4 regions of the Comamonas sp. JNW genome follow, and region 4 is predicted to be linked to each of the others. Evidence: predicted binding sites of a transcription regulator. Region 4 holds the regulator's gene; each other region holds the start of a gene.

Region 1 (3,197 bases), on a different contig from region 4:
CATCCAGCTGGAGATGACGCAGAGCAGCTATATGCAGGAGCACATGCCCTTTGACTACCTGCCGGCCGTGGCCGCCAAGGTGCAGCCCCATGTGCGCCGCATGGTGGAGACCTTGCTGGCTTACGTGCAGCAATCGGCACGCTGATTCCAACGCCTCCGCAAACGGTATCCAGGGCTTGCACGGCAGGCCTGGGATGCCGTTTTTTGCTGTAGTGGCCCAGCAGGTTTTGCTGCTGGCGGGCCGCGCCTGTCAGGCAAACCGCCCGACAATAGCGGTCTATGACTACCTCTCGCACCGACAACGCGGCAGCCGCTCCTGCGGCGGCTTTCTGGACCGATCTTGAGCAAGCGCTGGGCCCCAACGGCTTTTCGCGCGGCGCGGGCGCCATCCCCGAGAAGTACTGGACCGACTGGAGCGGAACGCCGCCGGTGCCGCCGCTGGCGCTGCTGCGCCCGCGCAGCACCGAAGAGGTCAGCGCCTTGCTGCGCATCTGCCATGCCCACCGGGTGCCCGTGGTGCCCCAGGGCGGGCTGACCGGCCTGGCCGGCGCGGCCGTGCCAGTGGCCCAGGGCGTGGCGGTGGCTTTGGACCGCATGCAGCAGATCGAGGACGTGAATGCACGCACCGGCCTGATGACGGTGCAGGCCGGCGTCACCCTGCAGGCGGTGCAGGAAGCGGCCGTGGCGGCGGGCTGGGTGTTTGGCGTGGACCTGGGCGCGCGCGGCAGCTGCCAGATTGGCGGCAATGTCTCGACCAATGCGGGCGGCAATGGCGTGCTGCAAAACGGCATGATGCGCGAGCAGGTGCTGGGGCTGGAGGTGGTGCTGGCAGATGGCACGGTGCTGCCGATGCTGCGCCCCATGCTGAAGAACAACACCGGCTACGACCTCAAGCAGTTCTTTATCGGTGCCGAAGGCACCTTGGGCATCATCACCCGCGTGCTGCTGCGCCTGCGGCCCGCCCCGCAGGCCAAGGCCACCTGCATGGTGGCGCTGCCGGGCTTTGACGAAGCGCTGGCGGTGCTGGCGCGCATGCAGGCCCGCTTTGGCAACAGCGTGGCCGCGTTCGAGCTGATGTGGAGCGACTTTGTGCAGACCTCCATCCAGTGGCAAAAGCTGCAGCCGGCGTTTGCCCAGCAGCACCCGCTGCAGGCGCTGATCGATGTGGATGGCAAGGACGAGGCTGCGCTGCGCGCTGCGGTGGAAGAGGCCCTGGGCGAGGCCATGGAGGCCGGTGAGGTGGTGGATGCAGTGATTGCGCAGTCGAGCGAGCAGGCCAAAAGCCTGTGGAAGCTGCGCGAGGCGCCCGCCGAGATGACGGCGCACATGCACCCGCCGGTGAACTTTGACGTCAGCCTGCCCCAGGTGGATATTGGCCGCTTTGCTGCGGCCTGCCGCGCCGCCTTTGATGCGCGCTGGCCTGGCCACCACAGCCTGTTCTTTGGCCATGTGGGCGACGGCAACCTGCATGTCACGACCGACAGCCAAACCATCAATGGCGAGGACGAGGCGCTGGAGGCCGTGCTGTACGGCCTGGTGCAGCAGTTCCAGGGCAGCGTCTCGGCCGAGCATGGCATTGGCCTGCACAAGATGCCCTACCTGGGTTTTAGCCGCACGCCGCAGGAGCTGGCCGCCATGCGGACGATCAAGCAGGCGCTCGATCCGCTGGGGCTGATGAACCCGGGCAAGGTACTGGCGGCGGACTGAATTCCGTTGTAGTCCCCTCAGACAGAACCGGCGCCTGCAGCGATGCATGCGCCGGTTTTCCGTTGGTGGCTGCTCCAAGGCCCATGGCACCGATGTGGTGCGATCGGGCATAGGCCGGCGGCCTGGCCACCCCTGCGCATGCCCGCAGACCGCGTATCCAGGCGCTTTCCCGCTCCATGGCATAGAAACTGCTACCTTTTGAAACAAACCCGCAATGGATGACAACGTAAAAAGGGGATGGCATGCAAATGGTGCAGATGGCTGCGATTGACAAGGCCGATACGGCCTGGCTCTTGGTCTCTACGGTGCTGGTGTTGCTGATGACACTGCCGGGCATTGCGCTCTTCTATGCCGGGTTGGTGCGGCGCAAGAACGTGGTCAACACGGTGGTGGCCGTGTTTGCGGTGGCGGCGGTGGTGTCACTCACCTGGTTTGCGCTGGGCTACTCGCTGGCCTTCAGCAAGTCCACGGCCTGGCTGGGCGGGCTGGACCGGGCCTGGTTCTCATCGATGCGCCTGGATGCGGCAGCGGGCACCGTGTCGGTCAGCCACCTGGCGCCCCATCTGCCCGAGTCGCTCTATGCGCTGTTCCAGATGGCCTTTGCCGTCATCACCACCACCTTGATCATTGGCGCCGTGGTCGAGCGCATGCGCTTTTCGGCGCTGCTGCTGTTCTCGGCGCTGTGGAGCGTGCTGGTCTATGCGCCGGTCGCCCACTGGGTCTGGGAGAGCGATGGCTGGCTCAACAAGCTGGGCGCGCTGGACTTTGCCGGTGGCGCGGTGGTGCACGTCAATGCGGGCGTCTCGGCCCTCGTCTGCGCGGCCATGCTGGGCCGGCGCCAGGGCTATGGCCGCCAGGCCTTTGAGCCGCACAGCCTGGGCTGGACGGCGATGGGTGCCGCGCTGCTGCTGATTGGCTGGTTTGGCTTTAACGCGGGCTCTGCCCTGTCGGCCGATGGCCGTGCGGCGCTGGCGATGCTGGTGACCATGGTGGCCGCTGCTGCCGGCGCGCTGTCCTGGATGCTGGTCGAGTGGTGGGTGCGCGGCGCGCCCACCTTGCTGGGCGTGCTCTCGGGCCTGATTGGCGGTCTAGTGGCCATCACACCGGCGGCCGGTTTTGTACAGGTGGGCGGCGCAGTCGCCATCGGCCTGATGGCTGGCGTAGCCTGCTTTTGGGGCGCCACCTGGCTCAAGCGCCGCCTGGGTGTGGACGACTCGCTCGATGTGTTTGGCGTGCACGGCGTGGGCGGCATTGCCGGCTCGCTGCTCACCGCCTTGTTTGCCGACCGCGCCATTGCCGGCGTGGATGCCACGGTTCTCAACCAGCTGGTGGCCGTGGCGGCCGTGGCTATTTACAGCGCGGCGGGCACTGCCATTTTGCTGACCGTTATCCGCGTGGTTCTGCCTTTGCGGGTGACGGCGCAGCAGGAGATCGATGGGCTGGATATCAGCCTGCACCAGGAAAGCCAAAACTAGCGTGATAGGCCCGGC
Region 2 (3,197 bases), on a different contig from region 4:
AGGTGCTCGCGCACCAGAAACTCGACCAGCTGCCGGTCTTCCTTGGCAATCTGGTGGTCGCGGCAAAAACGCTTGACTTCCAGCGCGCCGATCTCCGAATGGTCGCCACCCCGGCCCTTGCCGATGTCGTGGAAGAGGGCGGCCAGGTACAGAATCCAGGGCTTGTCCCAGCCAGCGGCCAGCTGGGAGCAGAACGGGTACTCATGCGCATGCTCGGCCATGAAAAAGCGCCGCACATTGCGCAGCACCATCAGGATGTGCTGGTCCACCGTGTAGACATGGAACAGGTCGTGCTGCATCTGGCCCACGATGCGGCGGAACGGCCAGAGATAGCGGCCCAGTACCGAGGTCTGGTTGAGCAGCCGCATCGCATGGGTGATGCCATGGGGCTGCTGCAGGATCTGCATGAAGGTGGCGCGGTTGACCGGGTCACGCCGGAACTGCGCATCCATCAGCTGGCGCGCATGGTAGAGCGCGCGGAAGGTGCGGGCCGACAGGTCCTTCAAGCCCGGCTCGGTCTCGTAGAGCAAGAAGGTGCGCAAGATCGCATGCGGGTTGCGCTGGTAGACCTCGTCGTCGGCCACCTCAATGAGGCCGGCCTTGTCGTAGAACTCGTCATCGATGCGGCGCAAGGTGTGGTTGCCCGGGTGCAGGCGCTCGTCCATGTTCAGCATCAGGATCTGCGTGAGCTGGGCCACCGCCTTGGCAGCCCAGTAGTAGCGCTTCATCAGCTCCTCGCTGGCGCGCTTGGGAAAGCGCTGGCCAGCTGGCGTGATGGTCTTGAAGCCAAAGGACTCGGCCACCGGCGTTTGCAGGTCGAACACCAGCCGGTCCTCACGGCGCCGCGCCACAATGTGCAGCCGCGCGCGGATGAGGCAGATCAGGTCCTCGTTGCGCTGCAGGTTGCGCACCTCGTAGACGGTCGCCAGCCCCTTGTCGGCCAGCTCCTTCCAGCGGCTGCCCAGACCGGTAGCACGGCCCAGCCACAGGATCAGTTGCAGATCGCGCAGGCCGCCAGGCGACTCCTTGCAATTGGGCTCGAGCGCATAGACGGTGTTTTCGTACTTGTTGTGGCGCTGCTGCATCTCCAGCACCTTGGCCACGACAAAGGCATCGGGCTTGATGGACTGGGCCAGCGCCGCCTGGAACAGGTGGTAGAGGCGGGGCGAGCCAATGATGCGGCGCGACTCCAGCAGCGCCGTCTGCACCGTCACATCGGCCTGGGCTTCGCTGATGCACTGGCTGATGGTGCGCACGCTCGACCCTATCTCCAGCCCGGCATCCCAGCACGAGCCGATGAACTGCTCGATCGCGGTGCGCAATTCAATGTCCTGCTCCGGATCGGTGCCTTCGGGCAGCAGCAGCAGCACATCGATATCGGAATAGGGAAACAGCTTGCCCCGGCCAAAGCCGCCCACCCCCACCAGGTTCAGGCGCCCGGGTAGGCCAGCCAGGTGCCAGAGATCGCGCAGCAGCCCATCGGCCAGCTGCGAGAGCTTGCGCAGCTGGGTCTGTATGCCCCGGGTGCTGCTGCCCCCGGCCATGATGTCATCAAACAGGGCGCTGCGTTGCGCCTGGTACTGCTCGCGCAGCTGCGGAATGCGAGGATCGTTCATGGTGCCTAACTATGCTGTCGTTGGCAGTGTGCCATAGCAATCAACAGCAGCTGCGAGTAAGCACATTCCATGCCATTACGCACCAAATGGGGGCATGGCGGAGGCGGGACTGCCAGAAACGACCAAGGCGGCATGCTGGTTGCAATGCCGCCTTGGTGTGGGCAGGTGCCGGGCAGGCCCGGCACGCGCGCAGCGATTTATTCGTGCCGGATCAGCACCCGATCAGCACTTGGTGCTGGTCACAAAGCTGGGCGGCGTGGGCGAGCCCTCCGACCAGGTCAGCACTTCATAGCCGGTGTCGGTCACCAGCACTTCGACTTCCCACTGGGCCGAGAGGCTGTGGTCCTTGGTGATGACGGTCCAGCCGTCATTGCCCAGGTCCTTGATGTCCTTCTTGCCCAGGTTGAGCATGGGCTCGATCGTGAAGATCATGCCGGTCTTGAGCTCGACGCCGGCGCCCGGGCGGCCGTAATGCAGCACCTGGGGCTCGTCGTGGAACACCTTGCCGATGCCGTGGCCGCAATACTCGCGCACGACCGACAGGCCCTGGCCTTCGGCAAACTTCTGGATCGCATGGCCGATATCGCCCAGGTGGGCGCCATTCTTGACCTGCACGATGCCATGCCACATGGCTTCAAAGGTCAGCTGGCACAGGCGCTTGCCGGCAATCGTGCCTTCGCCGATCACGAACATGCGGCTGTTGTCACCAAAATAGCCTTCGGGCGTGATGATGGTCACGTCCACATTGACGATGTCGCCCTTCTTGAGCGGTTTGTCATTGGGGATGCCGTGGCAGACCACATGGTTGACCGACGTGCAGACATAGGCCGGGTAGGGCGTCATGCCTGGCGGCTGGTAGCCCAGGCAGGCCGATTTGGTGCCTTGCTTTTCCATCGCCTCGGCGCACAGCAGATCGATTTGCTTGGTGGTGATACCCGGTTGGATGTGGGGGGTGATGTAGTCCAAGACCTCCGAGGCCAGGCGGCCTGCGATGCGCATCTGCGCAATATCGTCTTCGGTATTGATTTTGATCGTCATAGCCCACAATTATCCCACTGCTGCCATTGGCCTGTTTTCCATGCGGCTACGTGTCCTGGCGCGGCACAGTAGAATCCCGGGTTATCCCGCCCTTGTCATGGTGCTGCCACGGTCCGCCCGTAGCAGTGGGCAAGGCGCATGCGTGCTTTCTTCCCATCCTCCTAGTCCACATAGGCTGCCACGTGACACTGCACCTGACTCAGCTACCAGGCGGTAACGCCCTCAGCTCCTTCCGCGCCCAACAACTGCAGACCGCATTGACGGCGATCCATCCAAAGATAACGGGCATTGCTGCCCGTTTTGTGCATCTGGTGGCCACCGAGCAGCCCCTGGCGGGTGCCCAGGCCGAGCGCGTAGCGGCCCTGCTGACCTATGGCGACCCCTATGAAGGCGGCAGCGATGGCCTGGCCTTCATCGTCACCCCGCGCATGGGCACCATTTCGCCCTGGGCTTCCAAGGCCACTGACATTGCCCGCAACTGCGGCCTGGCACTGTTCCGCATCGAGCGCCTGACCGAGTACCGGATCGAGCTCAAGGCCGGCC
Region 3 (3,197 bases), on a different contig from region 4:
CGCAAAAAGCCATCCGCGCCGGGGTGGAGCAGGGCCTGGCCGGGCGCGGGCGCTGCCAGCCACTGCACACCGCCAGCCCGGTGCAGGTGCAGATTGTCGCCACCTCGCCCGGCATGGCCGATCTGTTCTGCCAGTGGCCGACGCTGGAGCGGGTCGATGGCCGCACGGTACGTTTTAGCGCGCCGGACATCGAATCGGCGGTGCGCATGACCAATTGCCTCTCGGCCATGTCCAGCATGCTGCGCTGAGCGGCGCTGGGGCAGGCCCCCGGCTGGCATGGCATGAAACCTGCTGGGTAGAGCGCTCAACATCGGTGGTGCGCGTTTATGAGGTCTTCCCTGCATTTTCTGGTCGCTGCTCGCCAGCATGAGATGGCCGCGCTGGAGCAGCTGGGTAAGGCCTGCTCGCTGGTGGTAGCGATGTCCTCGCTGGTGCATGCGCTGCAAAAGGAGCGCGGGCTGTCGAACATGGTGCTGGCCAGCGGCGGCGCGCAGGGCGCCGAGCTGCTGGCGCCCCAGCGCCTGCTGGCGGATGCGCAGATCGCCCACGTGCGCGATGAGCTCGATCGCCTGGGCCCACACCCCTCCGGCGGCAGCGGCGCGCGGCTGTGCAATGCGATTGCCTATACCTTGCAAGGCGTGGCGGCGCTGCCTGCGCTGCGCGCCCAGGTGCAGGCCGGGCGGCTCACGCCCTCCGCCTGTACCGATGCTTTTGCGCGCCTGATTGCCGGCTGTCTGTCCGTCGTGTTTGAGGCGGCCGACAGCGCCAATGAGCCCGAGATATCGCGCATGCTGGTGGCCCTGTTTCACCTGATGCAGGGCAAGGAGCTGGCCGGGCAGGAGCGCGCCTGCGGCACCAGCGCCTTTGCCTCGGGCCAGCTGCAGCCCAGTGCCCGGGCGCAGTGGCTGCATTTGATCGAGTCGCAGGAGCGCTGTTTTGAGGTGTTTGCCAGCCTGGCCACGCCGCGCGTGCTGGTGCTGTGGCAGGCCCATATGGCGGGCGACACCGACATGGCGGCGGTGGAGCGCATGCGCCGCGTGGCCCATACCGCGAGCGGATCGAGCCTGAGCCGCAGCTGGAGCGCCGACTGGTTTGCCGCCTGCAGCCACCGGCTCGATGCCTTGCATGGGGTGGAGACCTTGGTCGCGCAGGAGCTGCAGGTGCTGTGCCTGCACAAGCTGCAGGCGCAGGAACAAGCGCTGGCGGCCTTGCAGGCGTTGCCGCCGGGCGCTGAACCTGCCCAAGTGGGCGCTGAGGGTGCTGAGGGCAGCGAAGCCGGCATGGCCTTTTTTGAGGCCTCGGCGCCGCCCGATACCTGGTCGCTCGATGCTGTGGGCGCGCCGGCGCTGGGGCGCGATATCCTGTCGCTGGTGCAGCAGCAATCGCAGCGGCTGCAGACCATGCAGAGCCAGATCCAGGAGGCGCGCACTGCGCTGCACGAGCGCAAGACCCTGGAGCGCGCCAAGGGTCTGCTGATGGCCCAGCACCAGCTCAGCGAGAGCGACGCCTACCAGCTGCTGCGCCAGACGGCGATGAACCAGAACAAGCGCATGCTGGAGGTGGCCGAGGCCGTGCTGGCGATGGCGGCCTTGGTGCCTCAAACCCCTGCAGCGCCCGCAGGCCCTGCTGCAGCTGAGCGCTAGCAGCTTTCCGCCCGCGCACCAAAGCATGGCAGCCGCTGGCCCGCAGGCTGCTGCAATGCACCATTGCAGGGATCCGGGCCGGTGTGCAGCGCCGGCCCAGGTTGGCTCTTCAGAGGGAAGCACTGCAATTTTTGAATTGGCATGGAATATGCATTGATCTCCCCAACCAGGCCAAAGGCGGCCTGTTTCCGGTAATCGCGAGTTATTTCGGGACAACGGCGTCCCTTTCCTGATGGTGCAAGCCCTCAGCGAAAGGACGCCGTTTTTTGTTTTTGGAATCTGCAACGCCTTCGATGGAGTTTGACAAGAATGACGATACGCCCCACCCCTGACACCGCCCCGGCGGCAGAGGCTTCGCCCGCTTCTTCGCCGCTGGCCGGCCGCCGTCAGTTCTTGCGCCATGGCGCCCAGGCAGCGGCAGCCACCTTTGTCTACAGTGCGCTGGGCCACCAGGGCGTCTGGGCCGCCGGCTCGGATGCGCCGGAGAAAAAAGAGGTCAATATCGGCTTTATCCCGCTGACCGACTGCGCCAGCGTGGTGATGGCCTCGGTGCTGGGCCTGGACCAGAAGTACGGCGTCAAGATCACGCCGACCAAGGAAGCGAGCTGGGCCGGCGTGCGCGACAAGCTGGTCAATGGCGACCTGGACTTTGCCCATGTGCTCTATGGCCTGGTCTACGGCGTGCAGCTGGGCGTGGGCAGCCCGCAAAAGGACATGGCGGTGCTGATGACGCTCAACCGCAATGGCCAGGCGATCACCCTGTCCAAGAAGCTGGCCGACAAGGGCGCCGTCGATGCGGCGTCACTGGCCAAGCTGATGGGCGCGGAAAAGCGCGAATACACCTTTGCGCAGACCTTTCCGACCGGCACCCATGCGATGTGGCTGTACTACTGGCTGGCGAGCGCGGGCATCCACCCGCTCAAGGATGCGAAAGTGATCACCGTGCCGCCGCCGCAGATGGTGGCCAATATGCGCGTGGGCAATATGGATGGCTTTTGCGTGGGCGAGCCCTGGGGCCACCGCGCGATCATGGATGGCATCGGCATCACGGCCATCACCACCCAGGACATCTGGCGCGACCACCCGGAAAAGGTGCTGGGTTGCACACAGGACTTTGTCAGCCGCCACCCCAACACCGCGCGCGCCGTGACCATGGCAATTCTGGAGGCGGGCCGCTGGATCGATGCCAGCCTGCAGAACAAGCAGAAGATGGCCGAGACCATTGCCGGAAAGGCCTATGTGAACACCAGCGTCGATGCCATCAACCAGCGCATTCTGGGCCGCTACCAAAATGGCCTGGGCAAGACCTGGGACGACCCCAACCACATGAAGTTCTTTGCCGAGGGCGACGCCAGCTACCCCTACCTGTCCGATGGCATGTGGTTCCTGACCCAGCACAAGCGCTGGGGTTTGCTCAAGAGCCACCCCGACTACCTGGCTGTGGCCAAGAAGATCAACCAGACCGCCCTGTACAAGGAAGCGGCTGCGCAGCTGAAGATCGCCGTGCCCAAGTCGGACATGCGCAGCAGCCCGCTGATCGACGGCAAGGTCTGG
Region 4 (3,197 bases):
GCGCCAGCACTCGGGCAGCTTCGATGTGATGGCCGAGTACGCGATCTGGGCTGCGGGCCAGGGCGACTGGCAGACCGCCAACGCACTGCAGGCCGAGCTGAACAAGACGATGACGCACTGGAGCGGCCAGCAGCGCCAGCTCAACCGCGAGATGCTGCAGCGCCTCAAGACCGCCTTTGCCGCCCAGCCCAGGTAAGCGCACCTGGCTTGCCATTGACCAAACCGCAATAGGCCTGCTGCCAGCAGGCCATCCCACCGCCCCGCAGCCCTTGCAGCGCGCCAGTTTGCGCTTGCGCAGACAGCCGCCACAGCACAGTCGCTAAAATCGCTGTCTATGGCAAAAATCATCGTTCTGGCCCTGGTGCTGCTTTTCTTTGGCTGCGGCCTCTACATGCACCTGCGTGGCAAGGTGCGGCACAAGCTGCTGCGCCAGCTGTTTGACCACTCCACGTTCACGGCGCCATTCAATGTGTTCATGCTGATGTTCAGCAAGGTACCGCGCACGCCCTACCTGCCCACCAGCACCTTCCCCGACCTGGCCCCGCTGCAGGCCCACTGGCGCGAGATCCGCGAAGAGGCCATCGGTCTGCACCAGGCCATGCAGATCAAGGCCGCGGCCAACAACGACGACGCGGGCTTCAACTCCTTCTTCAAGACCGGCTGGAAGCGCTTCTACCTGAAGTGGTACGGCCAGGCCCACCCGTCTGCGATGGAGCTGTGCCCCAAGACCACGGCGCTGGTGCAGTCCATCCCCGGCATCAAGGCGGCCATGTTTGCCGAGCTGCCGCCCGGCGCCAAGCTCAACCTGCACCGCGACCCCTATGCCGGCTCGCTGCGCTACCACCTCGCTGTGCTGGCGCCCAATGATGACCGCTGCATGATCGAGGTCGATGGCACGCCCTACAGCTGGCGCGAGGGCGAAGGCGTGATCTTTGACGAGACCTTCATGCACTGGGCCGAGAACCGGTCCGAAGGCAACCGCATCGTGCTGTTCTGCGATGTCGAGCGCCCGATGACCAATGGCTTTGCGCAGTGGCTCAACCGCTGGCTGGGCACGCATGTGGTCGCTGCCGCCAGCTCGCCCAACAACGAAGGCGATCCGCGTGGCTTCATCAGCCGCATCTTCAAGATCTCGTTCTACATGGGCCAGTACCGCCGCCGCTTCAAGGCCTGGAACAAGACCGCCTACAAGCTCACCAAGTTTGGCCTGATGCTGGCCGTGCTGGCCTTGTTCATCTGGTGGCTGTGGCCAAAGTAAAGCGGCACCGTCTCAAAACAAAACCGCAGTGCATAACGCAGCTGCGGTTTTTTTTATGGGCCCTGGCTGCTTGCGCTTACAGCGCCTTGCGCAGGCTGGCCGGCGGGATGCGCATGGCCTCGCGGTACTTGGCCACCGTGCGGCGCGCGCATTCAATGCCCTGGGCCTGCAGCAGATCGGCGATTTTTGCATCCGACAGCGGCTTCTTCGCGCTTTCCTCGTCGAGCAACTGCTTGATCAGCGCCTTGACCGCCGTGCTCGACGCACTGCCGCCGGTCTCGGTGCCCAGGCCTGAGCCAAAGAAGTACTTGAGCTCAAACGTGCCCTGCGGCGTGGCCATGTACTTGGCCGTGGTCACGCGGCTGATGGTGGACTCGTGCAGGCCCAGCTCATCGGCAATCTCGCGCAGCACCATGGGGCGCATCGCCAGCTCGCCATGGACAAAGAAATTGCGCTGGCGCTCGACGATGGCCTGCGAGACGCGCAAGATGGTGTCAAAGCGCTGCTGGATGTTCTTGATGAACCAGCGCGCCTCCTGCAGCCGCTGCTGCAGCGCGCCATGGCCCTCGCTGCCCTTGTGGCTGCGCAAGGCATTGGCGTAGACATCCTGCACGCGCAGGCGCGGCATCACCTCGGCATTGAGCTGCACGCTGAAACCGGGCACCGGCAGGCCGCGCTCATTGCTGGGTCGCACGATGACATCGGGGATGATGGTGTTGCGGTCCACATCGGCATAGGGCCGGCCGGGGCGGGGCTCGAGCTTGGCGATCAGCGCCAGCGCGCTGCGCACCGCGGCATCACTGCATCCGGTCAGTTGCACCAGCTTGCGCACATCACGGCGCGCCAGCAGCTCCAGCGATTCCTGGCAGACCAGCAAAGCGGTCTCCAGCGCCAGCGCATCGGCCTCGGGCGTGTCCGAGCCCTCTTCATCCAACAGGCGCTGCTGGGCCTTGATCTGCAGCTGCATGCATTCGGACAGGTTGCGCGCGCCCACGCCAATCGGCTCCAGGCTTTGCAGCAAGCGCAGCGCCACAGTCAGGTGGTGCAGCAGCACTTCGTAGCGCTCGGGGTCACTGGCGTCGCCAAAGCTTTGCGCGAGCTCGGCCAGCGTTTCTTCGAGGTAGCCGTCGTCGTTCAGTGATTCAATCAGAAAGTAGAGCGCGGCCCGGTCTTCCTGGCACAGGCGCAGCGACAAGGCCTGGCGGTGCAGCACATCCTGCAGGCTCAGGTGCTCGCTGCGCCGGTCGGACATCGGCGTCTCGTCGTCGTCATCGCTGGCGCTGGAGCGCGCGGGCAGATCGCCACCCCACTCTTCCCAGTCCGATGCCGAATCGCCGGCAGCGGCCTCGGCATCGACGCCGGTTTCCTTGCCCGCGCCAAAATCCAGCGGCTGGTCGGAGGTTCCGGGCTCGAAATCGCTACTGTTGTTGGTGTCGGTGCTGGCAGCAGTATCGGCACCCTTGTCGGCTGCGTCTGCAGCGTCTGCAGCTTCGGCAGATTCAGCGGCTTCTTTACCGGCTTCAGCCTCGGGGGCCTCATCGCCCTCGCGCTCCAGAAACGGGTTTTCGTCGAGCATCTGCTCGACTTCCTGCGTCAGTTCCTGCGTGGACAGCTGCAGCAGGCGAATCGACTGCTGCAGCTGGGGGGTCAGGGTCAGGTTCTGCGATACGCGCAGCGACAGCGACGGCATCATGGCTGCGCCTCCCCACGGGCTGGGGCAGCTGGCAACGGATCAGCCCTGCCGGCCCCGCAGCGCGGGACGGCATCTTGGCTGGCACGCCCGCCAAGGCGTGCGATGTCACATACGGAAATGTTCACCCAGATACACCCTCCGGACCTCTGCGTTCTCCACAATCTCTTGCGGCGTCCCGGCGGCCAGCACCTTGCCATCGCTGATGATGCAGGCATGGTCACAGATACCCAGGGTTTCGCGCACATT

Evidence for each region. The regulator sigma-54, encoded in region 4, starts transcription at its own class of promoters, with help from an activator protein. The targets are predictions, from matches to a motif close to TGGCANGNAANCTGCTTT.
Region 1: a site for sigma-54 is predicted at 1,885-1,902, ahead of DCO45_RS08375 (ammonium transporter). Genes of this name have one in related genera too.
Region 2: a site for sigma-54 is predicted at 1,674-1,691, ahead of DCO45_RS06390 ([protein-PII] uridylyltransferase). Genes of this name have one in related genera too.
Region 3: a site for sigma-54 is predicted at 1,781-1,798, ahead of DCO45_RS03345 (CmpA/NrtA family ABC transporter substrate-binding protein). Genes of this name have one in related genera too.

What each region holds. Positions count from the first base shown of each region.
Region 1 covers NZ_QETI01000004.1:191,283-194,479, forward strand. The annotation lists gene hutG (N-formylglutamate deformylase) at 1-145, shown strand, start outside; gene DCO45_RS08370 (FAD-binding oxidoreductase) at 280-1,707, shown strand; gene DCO45_RS08375 (ammonium transporter) at 1,950-3,182, shown strand.
Region 2 covers NZ_QETI01000003.1:153,788-156,984, forward strand. The annotation lists gene DCO45_RS06390 ([protein-PII] uridylyltransferase) at 1-1,616, opposite strand, end outside; gene map (type I methionyl aminopeptidase) at 1,839-2,654, opposite strand; gene purL (phosphoribosylformylglycinamidine synthase) at 2,837-3,197, shown strand, end outside.
Region 3 covers NZ_QETI01000002.1:43,367-46,563, forward strand. The annotation lists gene DCO45_RS03335 (M55 family metallopeptidase) at 1-248, shown strand, start outside; gene DCO45_RS03340 (nitrate regulatory protein) at 327-1,643, shown strand; gene DCO45_RS03345 (CmpA/NrtA family ABC transporter substrate-binding protein) at 1,953-3,197, shown strand, end outside.
Region 4 covers NZ_QETI01000008.1:46,747-49,943, reverse strand. The annotation lists gene DCO45_RS13065 (hypothetical protein) at 1-196, shown strand, start outside; gene DCO45_RS13060 (aspartyl/asparaginyl beta-hydroxylase domain-containing protein) at 335-1,258, shown strand; gene DCO45_RS13055 (RNA polymerase factor sigma-54) at 1,335-2,951, opposite strand; gene lptB (LPS export ABC transporter ATP-binding protein) at 3,057-3,197, opposite strand, start outside.